DNA from 2 places in the Mesorhizobium sp. CA12 genome. Region 2 is predicted to be linked to the other one. Evidence: predicted binding sites of a transcription regulator. Region 2 holds the regulator's gene; the other holds the start of a gene.
The links. Region 2 encodes PhoB, which activates phosphate uptake and scavenging genes when phosphate is short. Its sites were predicted from a motif close to TGTCATNNANCTGTCAT; they were not measured.

Region 1 (8,908 bases), on a different contig from region 2:
CGAGATCGAGGCGCCGGATTTCGGCCTGCCGCTGCGCAATCCGCTGGAGATCGAGAAGCCGGTCAAGGTGGCGGTGAAGGCGCTGTAGCGCCGATCTCCCGGTGACTGGCAGGCCAGAGGGGCGCGAAGGAAGCTGCCTCTTCCACTTCGTCATTCTAGGGCGGAGCAAGGAGCGAAGCGACGCGCGCAGACCCTAGAATCCATGCCGTGACATTGGGCGTAGACTGCTGCCGTCCAGAATAACCGTTGGCGCAGCGCCAGCTAAGATCGCAACATGACAGGCTATGTTTACATGACCGCGAGCCAGAAGGTGGCACGCTATTTCGGTGTCGCCAATGACCTTACCCACCGCATGCCCGGGCACAAGACCGGCCAAGGCTCCAGAAGATCATCCTGAATGGTTCGAGTTCTCTCGCGGAATTGGCTGGTGAGCGTTCGGCACCGTGGCGGCGCTCAGGCGTCACGGCATGGATTCTAGGGTCTGCGCGCGTCGCTTCGCTCCTTGCTCCGCCCTAGAATGACGAAGAACAGATGGGACGGCGCGTCCCCTTCCGGACATCTCCCCACTTGGACCTCACCGCGCTGCCCGAAAATGCTTGGAGAGCTTCAGGCCCTGCGCCTGATAGTTCGAGCCGAGTTCGGTGCCGTAAAGCGCCTGCGGGCGTTTCAGCATATGCTCGTAGACGAGACGGCCGACGATCTGGCCGTGGTCGAGGATAAAAGGCACCTCGTGGCTGCGCACTTCAAGCACCGCGCGACTGCCGCTGCCGCCGGCGGCGGAGTGGCCGAAGCCCGGATCGAAGAAGCCGGCATAGTGGACGCGGAACTCGCCGACCAGCGGATCGAAGGGTGTCATCTCGGCGGCATAGAGCGGCGGCACGTGCACGGCTTCTCGGCTGACCAAGATATAGAATTCGTCCGGATCGAGCACCAGTTCGCCGGCGCCGCTCTTGTAGATCGGCTCCCAGAAATCGACGACATCCTGGGCGGCGCGCTTGTCGACGTCGACCAGCCCGGTGTGGTGCTTGCCGCGGTAGCCGACAAGGCCGTCCTTGTCGCCGTCGAGATCGATGGAGAGCGCGATGCCGCCGCCTGAAATATTGGGCGGCTCGGTAGCGACCAGCATCTCGGCGCGGTGAAGGTCGCGCAGCTCACTCTCCGACAGCACCGCATTGCCGGTGCGGAAGCGTATCTGCGAAAGGCGCGAGCCGGCGCGCACGACGATCGGGAAGGTGCGCGGGCTGACCTCGAGATAGAGCGGTCCGTGATAGCCGGCCGCGATCTTGTCGAACTCGTGGCCGCGGTCGGTCATGACGCGCGTGAATATGTCGAGACGGCCGGTCGAGCTCTTCGGATTGGCCGAGGCGGACACGTTCGAAGGCAGCGCCAGGCTTTCGAGCAGCGGCACGATGTAAACACAGCCGGTTTCCAGCACCGCGCCCGCGGCGAGATCGATCTCGTGCAGCTTCAGCCGCTCGAGCTTCTCGGCGACCAGATGATCCGGACCCGGCAGGAACGAGGCACGCACGCGAAACGCCTTGTCGCCGAGCCTTAGATCGAGGCTGGCCGGCTGGATCTGGTCGGCGTCCAGCGCGCGCGGCGACTTCAGCGCCTTCGCCTCGAACAGCGCTGCGATGTCCTGATCCGGAAGAATGCCTGTTTGCCGCAAAGGCTGGCTCCGTTCACAAGGCCGGGCGAGGATCTATGCAGGCTCTTGCCGCCCGGCTGGTACAAACCTCTTAATGAAGCCGGCAATTGACGCAAGCGCGGCGCGGGTCTAAAGGGTCGTTATCCCGTGGTGATTTGGCCGGTCGGCTTGCAGCCACGTTAAATAAGTCGCTAAAGGACCGTCGAGCCGCAAGGCTATATGGACCGGTTGCGACTTCGCGGCCGGTTTTTTTGTGTCTGAAAGCAGGGCTATGAGCACCAAGAAGCGCAACTTGAATCCTCAGACGGCACTCGTGCATGGCGGAACGCTGCGTTCCGGTTTCGGCGAGACATCCGAGGCGATGTATCTCACCCAAGGCTATGTCTACGAGACGGCGCAAGCGGCGGAAGCCCGCTTCAAGGGCGAAGAGCCGGGCTTCATCTATTCGCGCTACGCTAACCCGACCGTCGACATGTTCGAAAAGCGCATGTGCGCGCTCGAAGGCGCCGAGGATGCCCGCGCCACCGCTTCCGGCATGGCCGCAGTAACCGCCGCGCTGCTCTGCAGCGCCAAGGCCGGAGATCATATCGTGGCGGCACGCGCCCTGTTCGGCTCCTGCCGCTGGGTGGTCGAGACGCTGGCGCCGCGCTACGGCATCGAGGCGACGCTGGTCGACGGCACCGACATCGCCAATTGGGAAAAGGCGACAAGGCCGAACACCAAGCTGTTCTTCCTGGAAAGCCCGACCAACCCGACGCTGGAGGTGGTCGATATTGCCGCCGTCGCCAGGCTCGCCAATTCGATCGGTGCCAGGCTGATCGTCGACAATGTCTTCGCCACGCCGCTGCAGCAGAAGCCACTGCAGCTCGGCGCCCATATCGTCGTCTATTCGGCGACCAAGCATATAGACGGCCAGGGCCGCTGCCTGGGCGGCGTCATCCTGTCGGACAAGAAATGGATCGACGAGAACCTGCACGACTATTTCCGCCACACCGGTCCCAGCCTGTCGCCCTTCAACGCCTGGACGCTGCTCAAAGGCCTGGAGACGCTGCCGCTGCGCGTGCGCCAGCAGACCGAGAGCGCCGGCAAGATCGCGGATTTCCTTGCCGGCCGACCGGAGATCGCCCGTGTCATCTATCCGGGCCGCGCCGATCATCCGCAAGCGGATCTCGTCAAGAAGCAGATGTCGGGAGGCTCGACGCTGATCTGCCTCGACGTCAAGGGCGGCAAGCAGGCGGCCTTTGCCTTCCAGAACGCGCTCGACATCGTGCTGATCTCCAACAATCTCGGTGACGCCAAGAGCCTGATCACCCATCCGGCGACGACGACGCACAAGAACCTGAGCGACGAGGCCCGCGCCGAGCTCGGCATCGGGCCAGGCACGCTGAGGCTCTCCGTTGGCCTGGAGGACAGCGACGATCTGCTGGAAGACGTGGAACAGGCCCTGAAGGCGGCAAAATAGAAGGCTGAGAACGCCGCGGCCCGAGCCTTCCAGAGCCGCAATTCCGGACGGGAAACCGTTTCACACTTTTCCTGGAATTGCTCTAGGCGAGCTCCTCCAGCTCGGTCATCGCCTTGGTGCGGATGGTCATGGCGTTGCCGCGCCATTCGACGGCGCCGCCGAACCAGGCGCGCGCCCAGATGGCCGGCAGCAGGGCATCGCGCACGATCATCGCGGTGATGCTGCGCGGCGACAAATACCAGCCCTTCGCAAAGGCCAGCAGCCATTCCGGCAGGTAGGCGATCGCCAGCACGCCCAAGGCCGTCGTGGGCAGGCTGACGCCGGCGCTTGCCGCTGCAATCAGCGCCAGCAGCAGCGGCACCGCAGCGCCAGTCAGGATCTCCGGCGCGAAGAACAGTGGGAAGGTAACCCGCCGCAGCCGCGCCCAGCGCGTCTGGCGCGACCAGATCTCGGCGAGCCTGCGCTGGCCGAGCGGCTGCTCGAATGGCGAGGCGACGAGGTTGACGTTGAACCCCAGGCCATTGACCAGCTTGGTGGCCGCCGCGTCCTCGGCGATCTCGGCGGCCAAGGCCTGGATGCCGCCATTGGCATCGAGCATCGGCTTGTTCCACAGCATGCTCTTGCCCTGGGCGAAGCCAAGGCCAACCGCCTCGCCGGCATACTGCCAGCGCGCCTGCAGCGTGTTGAGGAAGGCGCATTCGACTTCGGCCCAGAACCCGTCCGGCCGCGAGCCGATCGGCGTCGAGCAGACGAGGCCGGTATCCGGCCGCCATGCCGCCATCAGGTGCTGGACATAGTCTCTCGGCATCAGCACGTTGGAATCGGCGAGGATCACCCAATCGTGTCTCGCCGCCTGCCAGCCCTTGACGCAGTTGTTGAGCTTGGGATTGGCGCTGACGCGATCGTCGCCGATCAGCAGCCGCGCAGGAATTTTGGGGTGGCGCGCGATCGCCGCATCGATCAGCTTGACCACCGGGTCTTCGGCATGCGCGACGCAGAAGATCAGCTCATAGCGCGGCCAATCGAGCGAGAAGGCGCGCTGCAAGGTCTCCGGCGTGAACGGCTCGACGCCACGCGACGGCACGATGATGGAGACCGGCGGCCGCGCGCTGGAGGGCGGCGCGATGACATGCCGCCGCTTCAGCCGCGACGAGGCGAGCAGGATGCTGGCGAGATTGACGGAAAGAAGCGCTGACGAAGCCAGGCCGGCTGCGATAGTCAGTTCCATCGAGATCTGGTCACCCCCGATAGAGAGTTTCACCGTTTCACGCAAACGGCGACCCACTCCATCTCCTTGTTTTCACGCAATTCCGGACGGAAGGCTACGGCGAAGGCGCCGAGCTTAACCGCTCGCGCTTTCCTGGAATTGCTTTAGGCCGCACGCGGCCGTTTCAACTGTTACAGAGCGCCCGAGTCGCCCGGCACGGTTTGTGCACACCAACATTGTCATGTGTCACCTAAATGACATTGTTTTTCGGCACCTGCACTTACAAGGCTGGCAGGATGGTCGGCGCTGCGTTTATCAAGAGCGGAGCGTGACATATGTTCCGCGGCGGCAACCGGAGTGGCCCATGTATCGCGCAGTGACGCGCAACATTGAAGTGCTGGTCAGGCCCTTCTATCTGGAGGACCGCTCCGATCCGTCCGAGAACCGCTACGTCTGGGGCTATCAGGTGACGATCGACAACCGCTCCGACGAGTTCGTGCAGCTTGTGTCGCGCTACTGGCACATCACCGACGGTCAGGGCCGGGTCGAGGAGGTGCGCGGCGCCGGCGTCGTCGGCGACCAGCCGGAACTCAATCCCGGCGACAGTTACCAGTACACCTCGGGCTGCCCACTCTCGACGCCGTCAGGCATCATGGTCGGCCACTACACGATGCGCAACGGCCGCGGCGAGACGTTCGATATCGCCATTCCGGCTTTCTCGCTCGACATGCCAGGGACAAGGCGCACGGTGAATTAGCCGTCAGCGACAGCCTCTTTCTCCCCGTTTCACGGGGAGAAATGCCCGGCAGGGCAATGAGGGGCGGCGCCGGGCTTCTGAGATTTTCCTGGAGGCGGACGACCGCGTCGCCAGCGTGTCGCTATGATCGCCAACGTTGGCGCCGCCCCTCATCCGCCCTTCGGGCACCTTCTCCCCGTGGAACGGGGAGAAGGAAGAGAGCTCACTTCGCGAATTCAGCTGGGTCGAAGTCGTATTGGGTCGAGCAGAACTCGCAGGCGACATGGATGCCGCCCTCCTCGGTCGATTCCTTGATCTCCTCAGCCGAAAAGCCTTCGAGAATGCCGCGGATCTTGTCGCGCGAGCAGGAGCACTGGTCGGCGACAGGGACGCCGCGGAAAACGCGCACGCCGTGTTCGTGGAACAGCCGGTAGAGCAATCGCTCGGCGCCCACTGTCGGGTCGATCAACTCGGTCGGCTCGATCGTGCCGAGCAGCGCCAGCAACTCCTGCCAGGAATTGTCGGCCGGCTGGTCCGCAACGTCACGCGGATCGCCGTCGCCGCCAGAAATATCGGGAACGCGCATGCGTTCCGGCGACTGCGGCAGGAATTGCGCCAGGATACCGCCGGCGCGCCACTGCTCGCGCGCGCCGGCCGGGCCGGGCGTGACCAGCTTGGCGACCGACATCTTGATATCGGTCGGGATCTGCTCCGACTGCCGGAAATAGGTGCGCGCGGCGTCCTCGAGCGAGGTGCCGTCGAGCTGGACGATGCCTTGGTAGCGCTGCGTATGCGCACCCTGGTCGATCGTCAAGGCCAAGACGCCGTCGCCGAGCAGCGTCTGCTGCGAGGTCTCGCCGGCGGCGGTCAGCGCCTGCAGCCGGTCGGCATCGAAGCGCGCATAGGCGCGCAGCGCATGCGGCGTGGTGAAATCGGCCACCAGCATGTCGACCGGACCGTCGGTGCGGGTCTGCAGGATGAACTTGCCTTCGAACTTCAGCGAAGTGCCGAGCAGCACGGTGAGCACGCAGGCTTCCGCCAGCAGGCGGGCGACCGGCTCGGGGTAATCGTGGCGGCTCAGAATAGCGTCGAGCATCGGCCCGAGCTGCACGGTGCGGCCGCGCACATCGAGCGGCGCGACCTCGTAAGGCACGACGTGATCGTCGCCGGCGAAGCCGAATTCACCGAGTTGGGGTTTATGCTCAGCCAAGGTCTGGGTTTCCAACATGACAATACTCCGGGGCGCAGCCATGCCGCCCGGTGAGCCGCATGCGTCGAAGCGCGTTCGATTTACGTGATGGCCCGCAAATAGGCATCACATGTCCCCAGATCAAGTTGAGCCCGATCGGGCCGGAAGCGGTCAGGTCCAGCCCTTCTCACGCGCCCAGACACCAGGCCAGCACCGCCTTCTGGGCGTGCAGCCGGTTCTCGGCCTCGTCGAAGACCACCGAATGCGGGCCGTCGATCACCTCGTCGGTGACCTCCTCGCCGCGATGCGCCGGCAGGCAGTGCATGAACAATGCATCGGGCTTGGCTTTCGCCATCAGCGCCGCATTGACCTGATAGGGCAGGAAGACGTTGTGGCCGCGGGCGCGATGCTCCTGGCCCATGGAGACCCAGCTGTCGGTAACGACGCAGTCGGCCTGGTCGACGGCTTCCTCGGCGGACCTGGAAAACCGGACCTTGCCGCCATTGGCTTTCGACCAGTCGACATATTTCTCGAAAGGCTCGCTGCCTTCCGGCACCGCGACATTGAGGTTGAAGCTAAACCGCGCCGAGGCCTCCAGGAGCGAATGCAGCACATTGTTGCCGTCGCCGGTCCAGGCGAAGGTCTTGCCGGACACCGGACCGCGATGCTCCTCAAAGGTCATGATGTCGGCCATGAGCTGGCAGGGATGCGTGTCGTCGGTCAGCCCGTTGATGACCGGAACGGTGGCGTTCTCGGTGAGCTCCAGCAGCCGGTCGTGCGAGGTGGTGCGGATCATGATGGCGTCGACATAGCGCGACAGCACTTTCGCCGTGTCGGCGATGGTCTCCGAACGGCCGAGCTGCATCTCGGTGCCGGTCAACATGATGGTCTCGCCGCCGAGCTGGCGCATGCCGACATCGAAGGACACGCGCGTGCGCGTCGACGGCTTGTCGAAGATCATGGCCAGCACCTTGCCATCGAGCGGTTTTGAACGCTCACCCGCCTTGAGCCTGGTCTTTCGCGCCACCGCGTCGTCAAGCATGATGCGCAGGTCGCCCGCGGAAACGGCGGACAGATCGGTGAAGTGGCGAACACTCATCGGCAGGTTCCAGAAATTATTTGGCGGCTTCGGCGGCAATCGCGTCGGTCAGGCGCTTGGCGCCGCCGCGAATGCGCTCCAGCGCCTCGCCGATCTCCTCGTCGGTGACGGTGAGCGGCGGCAGGAGGCGGATGACGTTGTCGCCCGCCGGCACGGCAAGCAGGTGCTGGTCGCGCAGCGCCATATTCACCTTGGCGTTGGGCATGGCGCATTTCAGGCCGAGCATAAGGCCGGTTCCCCTGATGCCCTCGATGACGTCGGGGAATTCATCGGCCACCGCCGCAAGGCCCTGCTTCAGAAGCAGCGCCTTGCGCTGCACGTCCTCGAGGAAGCCGCCGGCCAGCACCACGTCGAGCACGGCGTTGCCGACGGCCATCGCCAGCGGATTGCCGCCGAAGGTCGTGCCGTGCACGCCGGCCGTCATGCCGGTCGCCGCCTCGTCGGTGGCAAGGCAGGCGCCCATCGGGAAGCCGCCGCCGATGCCCTTGGCGATCGCCATCAGATCGGGCGTGACGCCTGACCATTCATGTGCGAACAGCTTGCCGGTGCGGCCGATGCCGCACTGGACCTCGTCGAAGATCAAAAGCAGGCCGTGCTTGTCGCAGAGTTGCCGCAGCCGCTTCAGCGATTGCGTCGGCACCGGGCGTATGCCGCCCTCGCCTTGCACCGGCTCGATCAGGATCGCCGCGGTCTCCGGCGTGATCGCCTTTTCAGCGGCGTCGATGTCGTCGAAAGCCACCTGGTCGAATCCCTCGACCTTCGGGCCGAAGCCTTCGAGGTATTTGTACTGGCCGCCGGCGGCGATCGTCGCCAGCGTGCGGCCGTGAAAGGCACCCTCGAAGGTGATGATGCGGAAGCGCTCGGGACGGCCCTTGACGAATTGATAGCGCCTGGCCGTCTTGATGGCGCATTCCAGTGCCTCGGCACCGGAATTGGTGAAGAACACCTTGTCTGCAAAGGTCGCCTCAGTCAGCCGCTCGCCCAGCCGGCGCTGTTCCGGGATCTCATAGAGGTTGGAGACGTGCCACAGCTTGGCGGCCTGCCCGGTGAGCGCCGCGACCAGATGCGGATGGCTGTGGCCCAGCGAATTCACCGCGATGCCGCCGGCGAAGTCGAGATATCGCTCGCCCTTGTCGGTGACCAGCCAGGTCCCCTCCCCACGGTCGAACGCCAGGGGTGCGCGGGCAAAGGTCTCGTAAAGCGCCGAACCGCTCATTATATGCGTCTCCGGAACCGGAAATCAAAAAAGCCGCCAATGCGGCGGCCTTTGCGGGTTATCATGTTTTTCGGCCATGAAGTCAACGAAAACGTCACGCAGAAGCGCGTGGCAAGCCCCTGACGCCACGTCGGCTCATAAGTAGGCCGGCAAGTTGGGGAAAACCGAAAAAACCGAATCGTGTTGCCCTGGGGACTCTTGTCACCGAGTCAGCGCATAAGGTATTTGTAGTCGAGAAATAACTAGATTTCGTGCGGCGGACCTAATCACCCGGTATATGTGGTGTTGTTTGCCCGGCGAGAGCCGGGGGCGGGAAAGGATTCTGACTGCCGTACGCCTCAGCAGGAGCGC
Region 2 (8,908 bases):
TCAACCTCGAAGGCATCAAGCCGGGCGAGCTGGTGCTCGACGGTCCGACGCTCGCCGACATCTTCGCCGGCAAGATCACCAACTGGAACGACGCGGCGATCAAGAAGCTCAACCCCAAGATCAAGCTGCCCGACCAGGCGATTGCCGTCGTCCACCGTTCGGACGGCTCGGGCACCACCTTCAACTTCAGCTACTACCTGGCCGACGTCAGCGCCGACTGGAAATCGAAGGTCGGCGTCAACACCGCGCTTGAATGGCCGGTGGGCATCGGCGCCAAGGGCAATGAAGGCGTCGCCAACAACGTGTCGCAGACTGGCGGCGCGATCGGCTATGTCGAATACGCCTATGCCAAGCAGAACAAGCTCACCTATACCGACATGGTGAACAAGGACGGCAAGAAGGTCGAGCCGACCGCGAAGGCGTTCTCGGCCGCCGCGGCCAATGCCGACTGGAGCTCGCAGCCGGGCTACGGCGTTATCCTGGCCAACCAGGCGGGCGCCGAATCCTGGCCGATGACTTCCGCCACCTGGATCCTCGTCTACCAGAAGCCCGATGATGCGGCAGCCACGGCCGAAGCGCTCAAGTTCTTCGCCTGGTCCTATGCCAAGGGCGACAAGATGGCTGCTGAGCTTGACTACGTTCCGATGCCCGACAAGGTCGTGAAGAGCGTCGAGGAGATGTGGGGCAAGGACATCGTCGACAAGGATGGCAAGCCGGTCTACTCCGGCATGTAATTCCCGCCGAATGAGGAGGGCGCCTCTAGCGCCCTCCTGTCTCTTTCGAAATGCGAGGGGCTAAATGACAGCCGTTTCCGAAGCCGCGACATCGTCCGCCCTGCGGACCAGAGAAGCGACGGTGCGCCGCTTCGCCGTCACCGACATGGTTTTCCGGACGGCGACGCGCCTTTCCGCCATACTCGTGCTCGTTCTGCTCGGGGGGGTCGCGATCTCGCTGGTCGCCGGATCGTGGGAGGCCCTGTCGAAGTTCGGCTTCTCCTTCCTGACCACCGAATCCTGGAACCCGGTCACCGAGAATTTCGGCGCGCTCGCGCCCATCTACGGCACCATCGTCACTTCGGCCATCGCCATTCTCATCGCCGTGCCGATCGGCATCGGTATCGCCATCTTCCTGACCGAGCTTTGTCCGCGCCCGCTCAGGCGTCCGATTGGCATCGCCGTCGAGCTGCTCGCCGGCATTCCCTCGATCATCTACGGCATCTGGGGCCTGTTCGTCTTCGCGCCGTTCCTGCAGACGACTGTGCAGCCCTTCATCATCAGTCTTTTCCACGGCATACCGGGGCTCTCCAGCCTGTTTGCCGGTCCGCCCTACGGCATCGGCTTGCTGACCTCGTCGCTGATCCTCGCCATAATGGTGCTGCCTTTCATCACCTCGATCACCAAGGACGTGTTCGACACGGTGCCGGCGGTGCTGAAGGAATCGGCCTACGGGATCGGCTGCACGACCTGGGAAGTGACCCGGCGCGTGACCATCCCCTATACCCGCATCGGCATCATGGGCGGCGTCATGCTCGGCCTCGGCCGCGCGCTCGGCGAGACGATGGCCGTCACCTTCGTCATCGGCAACGCGCACCGCATCAGCGCCTCGCTGTTTGCGCCGGGCACGACGATCTCGGCGACCATCGCCAACGAATTCACCGAAGCCGACGGCAACCTTTATACATCCTCGCTGGTATCGCTCGGCCTGATCCTGTTCATCATCACCTTCATCATCCTCGCGCTCGCACGCTACATGCTGTTGCGCATCGATAGCCGCACGGGAGCCTGACCGATGTCGACTGCCGCATCGCTTCACCAAAGCCGCAAGCGCAAGAATGCCGTGATGATGACGCTGTGCGTCGTCGCGGCGGGCATCGGGCTGGCCTGGCTGGCGCTGATTCTCGGCGCCCTGCTCTACAAGGGGCTTTCCGGGGTGTCGCTCTCCGTGTTCACGGAAATGACGCCGCCGCCCGGCGATGCCGGCGGCCTGCTCAATGCCATCTACGGCAGCATCGTCATGACGATCATCGGTATCGTCGTCGGCACGCCGATCGGCGTGCTGGCCGGCACCTACATGGCCGAATACGGACGCTTCTCGAAGCTCACGACGGTGGTGCGCTTCATCAACGACATCCTCCTGTCGGCGCCGTCGATCATCATCGGCCTGTTCGTCTACGAGCTGATGGTGCGGCCGATGGGGCACTTCTCGGCGATTGCCGGCGCGGTCGCGCTGTCGATCCTGGTGATCCCCGTCGTGGTGCGCACCACCGAGGACATGCTGAACCTTGTGCCCAACGCGCTGCGCGAAGCAGGCACCGCCATCGGAGCGCCGCGCTGGGTGGTGATCCGCTCGGTTGCCTATCGCGCGGCGCTGTCCGGCATCGTCACCGGCATCCTTTTGGCGATCGCCCGCATCTCCGGCGAGACGGCGCCGCTTCTCTTCACCGCGCTCAACAACCAGTTCTGGTCGAGCAATCTCAATGCGCCGATGGCCAGCCTGCCGGTAACCATCTTCCAGTTCGCTCTCAGCCCCTACGAGGAATGGCAGCAACTGGCCTGGACGGGCGCACTCATAATCACCCTGACGGTTCTCGGGCTGAGCATCATCGCCCGCAGCCTAACCGGACGCAGAGAGGACAGATGAAACCGATGTTGTCCACCGACCTGAACGCAGCCGACACGACCGTCGAGAAGGCCAAGATCGAGGTCAAGAACCTCAATTTCTACTATGGCCAGTCGAAGGCGCTGAAGGACATCAACCTGTCCCTGCCCGAGCGCAGCGTGACCGCCTTCATCGGCCCGTCGGGCTGCGGGAAGTCGACGCTGCTGCGCGTGCTCAACCGCATCTACGAGCTCTATCCGAAGCAGAGCGCCGAGGGCCAGGTGCTGCTCGACGGCAAGAACATCCTCGACCGCTCGCAGGACCTCAACCTGCTCAGGACCAAGATCGGCATGGTGTTTCAGAAGCCGACGCCGTTCCCGATGTCGATCTACGAGAACATCGCTTTCGGCGTCAGGCTCTATGAGAAGATCAGCAAGGCCGAGATGGACAGCCGCGTCGAGCAGGCGCTGAAGCGCGCAGCACTCTGGAACGAGGTCAAGGACAAGCTCAACGCCAGCGGCCTCAGCCTCTCGGGCGGCCAGCAGCAGCGCCTGTGCATCGCCCGTACCGTTGCTGTGAAGCCCGAGGTCATCCTGCTCGACGAGCCGGCCTCGGCGCTCGATCCGCTGTCGACCGCCAAGATCGAGGAACTGATCGACGAGCTGCAGGCCGACTACACGATCGTCATCGTCACCCACAACATGCAGCAGGCGGCGCGCGTGTCGCGGCAGACGGCGTTCATGTATCTGGGCGAGCTGGTGGAGTTCGACCGGACCGAGAAGATCTTCACCTCGCCCCGCGAAAAGCGCACGCAGGACTACATCACCGGCCGCTTCGGCTGAGCTCATACGAGGACATCATCATGGCCGAACATACCGTCGCTTCCTTCGACGAGGATCTGAGGCAGATCAGCCGGCTCATCAACGACATGGGCGATCTCGCCAGCTCGATGGTCGGCGCTTCGACCAAGGCTCTGCTTGAGACCGACAATGCCATGGCGCAGCGCGTCGTTTCCGACGATGCCATCATGGACGCGCGCCAGCGCGAGCTCGACGACCGCGCCATCACGCTGATCGCCAAGCGCCAGCCGATGGCCGACGACCTGCGCAATGTGGTTGGCTCGATCCGCATGGCGGGCGACCTCGAACGCATCGGCGACCTCGCCAAGAACATCGCCAAGCGCGTCGGCTCGGTCGGCGTCAGCGCCGCGCCGCGCGACCTCACGCATTCGATCGATTCCATGGCGCAGCTGGTGCTGATCCAGGTCCAGGCCGTGATCCAGGAATATACGGTGGGCGACGCCACGGCGCTGGCCAAGCTTCGCAACGACGACGAGCGCATCGACGTCAAATACACATCCGTCTTCCGGGAGCTCCTGACCTACATGATGGAAGACCCGCGCAACATCACCGCCTGCACGCATCTTCTGTTCTGCGCCAAGAATCTCGAGCGGATCGGCGACCATGTGACCAACATCGCCGAGAACGCCTATTATGTGCTGACCGGCACGCAATTGCCCGCGAATCGTCCCAAGCAGGACGAGACGACAATGTCGGCGCCGGCGGCCTGACGAAGGGTACCTGCCAATGATCGCGCCACGCATCATGGTGGTGGAGGACGAGGAGCCGCTTGGGGTGCTGCTCCGCTACAATCTCGAATCCGAGGGTTACCAGGTCGAAGTGGTGACCCGCGGCGACGAGGCCGAAATCCGCCTTCAGGAAAACGTTCCCGACCTGCTCGTGCTCGACTGGATGGTGCCGGCGGTTTCCGGCATCGAGCTCTGCCGGCGCCTCAGGATGCGGCCCGAGACCGAGCGGCTGCCGATCATCATGCTGACCGCGCGGGGCGAAGAAAGCGACCGCGTGCGCGGCCTCTCGACCGGCGCCGACGACTATCTGGTCAAGCCGTTCTCGACGCCGGAGTTCATGGCGCGCGTCAAGGCGCTGCTGCGCCGCGCCAAGCCGGAGGTGCTGTCCAGCGTGCTCAAGGTCGGCGACATCGTGCTCGACCGCGAGTCGCACCGCGTCTACCGCAAGAAGAGCGAGATCAGGCTCGGCCCGACCGAGTTCCGGCTGCTGGAATTCATGATGCGTCATCCCGGCCGGGTGTTCTCGCGCAGCCAGCTGCTCGACAATGTCTGGGGCGAGACGATCTATATCGACGAACGCACCGTCGACGTCCATGTCGGCCGTCTGCGCAAAGCGGTCAACAATGGCCGCATGCCGGACGTCATCCGCACCATCCGCGGGGCGGGTTACGCGATCAGGGAAGATTAGGGATAGGGGCTGAGACGCTGACGGGTTCTGTGTCTCCAGCATCGGATCGCGTGCATTGGCGGTTAGCCGAGACGCTTGTGCTTCGTCATCCACGGGCGGAGCAAGGAGCGCAGCGACGCAGCGCAGACCCGAGGATCCATTCCGTGATGTCGATGCGTTGCGACAGTCCAGAATTCTGTGCCGCTGCGCTCGACGCGTGAGATAGCGGCATGGATTCCAGGGTCTCCGCGACGGAGCTTCGCTCCTGCTCCGCCCTGGAATGACGAAGCTGCGGGGCCTTCCCTTCGCTAATTCAAGCGTCTGCTGCTGTCCCGGACCTCTTCAAGGCTGCCTCAGGCCACGTTCTTTCCCGTCCCCACTCTTGCCTGGCCTCCCGGCGCGAAAATCTCCTGGTCGACGAAGGTCAACGCGCGCATGGCGCAGCCTTCGCGGATCAGCGGCAACTCGTTCGGCTCGGTGTCGAAGGAGATCGATTCGGAGTGCTGGCCGCCGGCCGTCTGGGCGATCGCCTCGCGCAGCGCCGGCTCGATCAGGTCGAAGGCGGCCGCGCTGACGCCGACCATGGCTACAGGCGCCGGGTCGATGAGGGCGAACAGGCTGCCGAGACCGAAACCAAGCGCTTCGCCGGCCCGGCGGTAAGCCTCCCGTTCGGGGCCGTCCCTCTCGCGCGCCTTCGCGGCAAGGGCCCGCATGTCGGCGTCGCCGACGTCGACCGGCTCGGCGTCCTCGCTCATTTTCATGGCGCTGCGCCAGATCGCATAGTTGCCGGCATAGGCCTCGACGCAGCCGCGGCGGCCGCAGCGGCAAAGCGCCCCGCCCGGGCGGTGAATCATGTGGCCGAACTCGCCGCCGGAGGAATGCGTGCCGGTGAACAGCGCACCCTTGAGCACGAGACCCATGCCGATGCCGTGCGACAACAGGATGGCGATGAAGTCGTCACGATAGCGCTCCGGGTCGCGCCATTGCAGCGCCACCGCCATCATGTTGCAGTCGTTCTCCATGGTGGCGGAGATGCCGAACTCCTTCTCGAGAATGTCGGCGAAAGGAATGTCGGTCAGCGGCGTTATCGGCGACCAGAGCATGGCGCGTGCATTAGAATCGGTGATGCCCTGAATGCCCATGGCGATGCGGGCGACGCTGCCAATGTCGAGGTCGGGATCCTGCAGCCGGCGCCGCACGATCGCCACGCATTCGCCGATCAGCTCGTCGCGGGGCATGACAAGCGTGTCCAGGCGTTGCTGCTCCTCGGCGACAACCTGGCCGGCATAGTCGATCACGGCGACCGACAGGAAGTTCAGAGACAACACCACGGTCAGCACCGCGGCGGCTTCAGGGTTCAGCGCCAGGCCGATCTGCGGCCGGCCGCGCTTCAACGCCGTCGGCTCGCTGGCCTTGCTTTCGGTGAGAATGCCCTCCTGGATCAGGTCGGCGGAGATCGCCGAAATGGTCGAGTGGCTGAGCCCGGTGGTGGCGGCAATTTCGGTCCGTGATGGCTGACCGGCGCGGCGTACCGCCGAAATCACCATGGCGCGGTTGCGCCGGCGCAAATCGTCATGGCGGATTCCGACCGACATCGTTTCGCACGTCCTCCCCAGTCATCGCGGCCTTGTGATAATGCCATGGCCTGTCGCTGACACGCTAGGGATTGTGGCAGAAGCCAGGGGCCATGTCATTATTTATTGCGGATACCGAAAAAAATGCCTGAGCCCATCAAAACCCATCAGAATCTCGGTTGACAGCGCTGTTGTGCTGGACCACTATTTTTTTGAGGCTCGAAAAAAAGCCTCTGTGCCGGCCTTCGGGCCAGTCTGGGTCGCGCCGCACGGGCGCAGGGAGGATATCATGAAGAAATTTGCAGCCGCCATTCTGGCGGGCGTTGCCATGTCGCTGACGCTGGCGTCCGTCGCCGAGGCGAAGGACAAGGTGATCGGCGTGTCGTGGTCGAATTTCCAGGAAGAGCGCTGGAAGACCGACGAAGCAGCGATGAAGGCCGCCATCGAGGCCGCCGGCGACAAGTATATCTCGGCCGACGCGCAGTCCAATCCGGGCAAGCAGCTAACCGACGTCGAAAGCCTGATCTCGCAGGGCGCCAACGCGCTGATCATCCTGGCGCAGGATGCCTCGGCAATCGGCCCGGCAGTGCAGAAGGCGCTCGATGAAGGAATCCCGGTCGTCGGCTATGACCGCCTGATCGAGAACAAGGACGTGTTCTACCTGACCTTCGACAACAAGGAAGTCGGGCGCATGCAGGCCCGCGAGGTGTTCAAGGCCAAGCCGGAAGGCAACTATGTCTTCATCAAGGGCTCGGGCTCCGATCCGAACGCCGACTTCCTGTTCGCGGGCTCCATGGAAGTCCTGAAGGACGCCATCGACAGCGGCAAGATCAAGAATGTCGGCGAGGCCTACACGGACGGCTGGCTGCCGGCCAACGCGCAGAAGAACATGGAGCAGTTCCTGACCGCCAACGACAACAAGGTCGACGCGGTCGTGGCTGCCAATGACGGCACCGCCGGCGGCGTTGTCGCGGCGCTGACGGCGCAGGGGCTGGCCGGCACCGTGCCGGTCTCGGGCCAGGACGGCGACCACGCGGCGCTCAACCGCATCGCGCTCGGCACGCAGACCGTGTCGGTGTGGAAAGACGCGCGCGAGCTCGGCAAGAACGCCGCCGAGATCGCCTCGCAGCTCGCCGACGGCAAGAAGATGGGCGACATCGCCGGCGCCAAGGACTTCACGACGCCCGGCGGCAACACCGTCAAGTCGCTGTTCCTGACGCCGGTCGCGATCACCAAGGACAACCTCAACGTCGTCATCGACGCCGGCTGGATCAAGAAGGACGAGGTCTGCGCGGGCGTGCCCGCCGGCAGCGTCCAGGTCTGCAACTGAGCCTTGCCGACGTTCGATCAAAAACACCTGCGCCGCGGCCAGGAGCGGTTCAATGAACCGCTCCTGGTTTTTGTTGCCGCAATCCCGGACGGAAAACCGCTACGCACTTTCCTGGGATTGCCTTAAAGCCGCGGCGTTTTCTCAAAAGATTTTGCCGTTCTGCCTCAGGCGGATAGCTTCTAGGCTGAGTTCCGGCATCCGCGCCAGACGGCAAGCCGGTGGGAGGAAATCATGACCGACACGACGTCTACCCAACCGGCGGACACCGCGCGCGCGTCGGAACTCGGCACTGTTGCCCGGTTCCTGAAGGCGACCGAGCTCGACACCCGCATGCTGGGCATGATCGGCGCGCTGCTCCTCATCTGGATCGGGCTGCATGTGATTTCCAGCCTGCGGCTTGGCGTCAACCCGCTCGACTTCGACAGCCGCACGTTCCTGACGCCGCGCAATCTCTGGAACCTGTCGGTTCAGTCTTCGGCCGTGGCGATCATGGCCTCCGGCATGGTGCTCGTCATCGTCATGCGCAACATCGACCTGTCGGTCGGGTCGGCCGAAGGGCTGATCGGCATGGTCATGGGCTTTGCCCAGGCGCATTTCCTGGTTCGCTTCGTCGGGCTTGAACTGGGAAACCCCTGGATCTGGGTTCTGGCGTTGCTGATCGGCCTGGCGCTCGGCCTCATCATCGGCGCCTTCCAGGGCTTCGTTATCGCCTATCTCGAAGTGCCGGCCTTCATCGTCACGCTTGGCGGATTGCTAGTATGGCGGGGCGCTGCCTGGTGGGTCACCAGCGGTCAGACCGTTGCGCCGCTCGACGCCACGTTCCAGTTGATGGGCGGCGGCCCGGCGGGCTCGATCGGCGCCAAATGGAGCTGGGCCGTCGGCATCGTCGCCTGTCTGGCGGTTATCTTCATGCATTTCAACGGCCGCGTGCAGCGCAAGCGCTTCCGCTTCCCGCTGCGTCCGGTCTGGGCCGAGACGCTGCTTGCCACGGTCACCTGCGCGGTCATCCTGGGCGCGGTGTGGCTCGCCAACTCCTATCCGTGGCCGGTCGGCATCGTGAACCGCTACGCCGCGGCCAACAACATCACCGTGCCCGAAGGCGGGCTGTTCATCGCGCACGGCATCGCCATTCCGGTGCTGATGGCGGTCGC

Region 1: a site for PhoB is predicted at 4,561-4,577, ahead of LB520_RS24390 (ceramide glucosyltransferase). Genes of this name have one in related genera too.

The regions. Positions count from the first base shown of each region.
Region 1 covers NZ_JAIUHT010000018.1:24,241-33,148, reverse strand. The annotation lists gene araD1 (AraD1 family protein) at 1-88, shown strand, start outside; gene LB520_RS29200 (hypothetical protein) at 275-397, shown strand; gene LB520_RS24400 (2'-deoxycytidine 5'-triphosphate deaminase) at 575-1,669, opposite strand; SAM riboswitch at 1,786-1,863, shown strand; gene LB520_RS24395 (O-succinylhomoserine sulfhydrylase) at 1,920-3,110, shown strand; gene LB520_RS24390 (ceramide glucosyltransferase) at 3,193-4,338, opposite strand; gene apaG (Co2+/Mg2+ efflux protein ApaG) at 4,682-5,074, shown strand; gene LB520_RS24380 (Hsp33 family molecular chaperone) at 5,277-6,305, opposite strand; gene argF (ornithine carbamoyltransferase) at 6,430-7,341, opposite strand; gene LB520_RS24370 (aspartate aminotransferase family protein) at 7,358-8,557, opposite strand.
Region 2 covers NZ_JAIUHT010000003.1:170,889-179,796, reverse strand. The annotation lists gene pstS (phosphate ABC transporter substrate-binding protein PstS) at 1-734, shown strand, start outside; gene pstC (phosphate ABC transporter permease subunit PstC) at 799-1,785, shown strand; gene pstA (phosphate ABC transporter permease PstA) at 1,789-2,640, shown strand; gene pstB (phosphate ABC transporter ATP-binding protein PstB) at 2,637-3,440, shown strand; gene phoU (phosphate signaling complex protein PhoU) at 3,461-4,168, shown strand; gene phoB (phosphate regulon transcriptional regulator PhoB) at 4,185-4,874, shown strand; gene LB520_RS07310 (ROK family protein) at 5,207-6,448, opposite strand; gene xylF (D-xylose ABC transporter substrate-binding protein) at 6,717-7,757, shown strand; gene LB520_RS07300 (sugar ABC transporter permease) at 7,989-8,908, shown strand, end outside.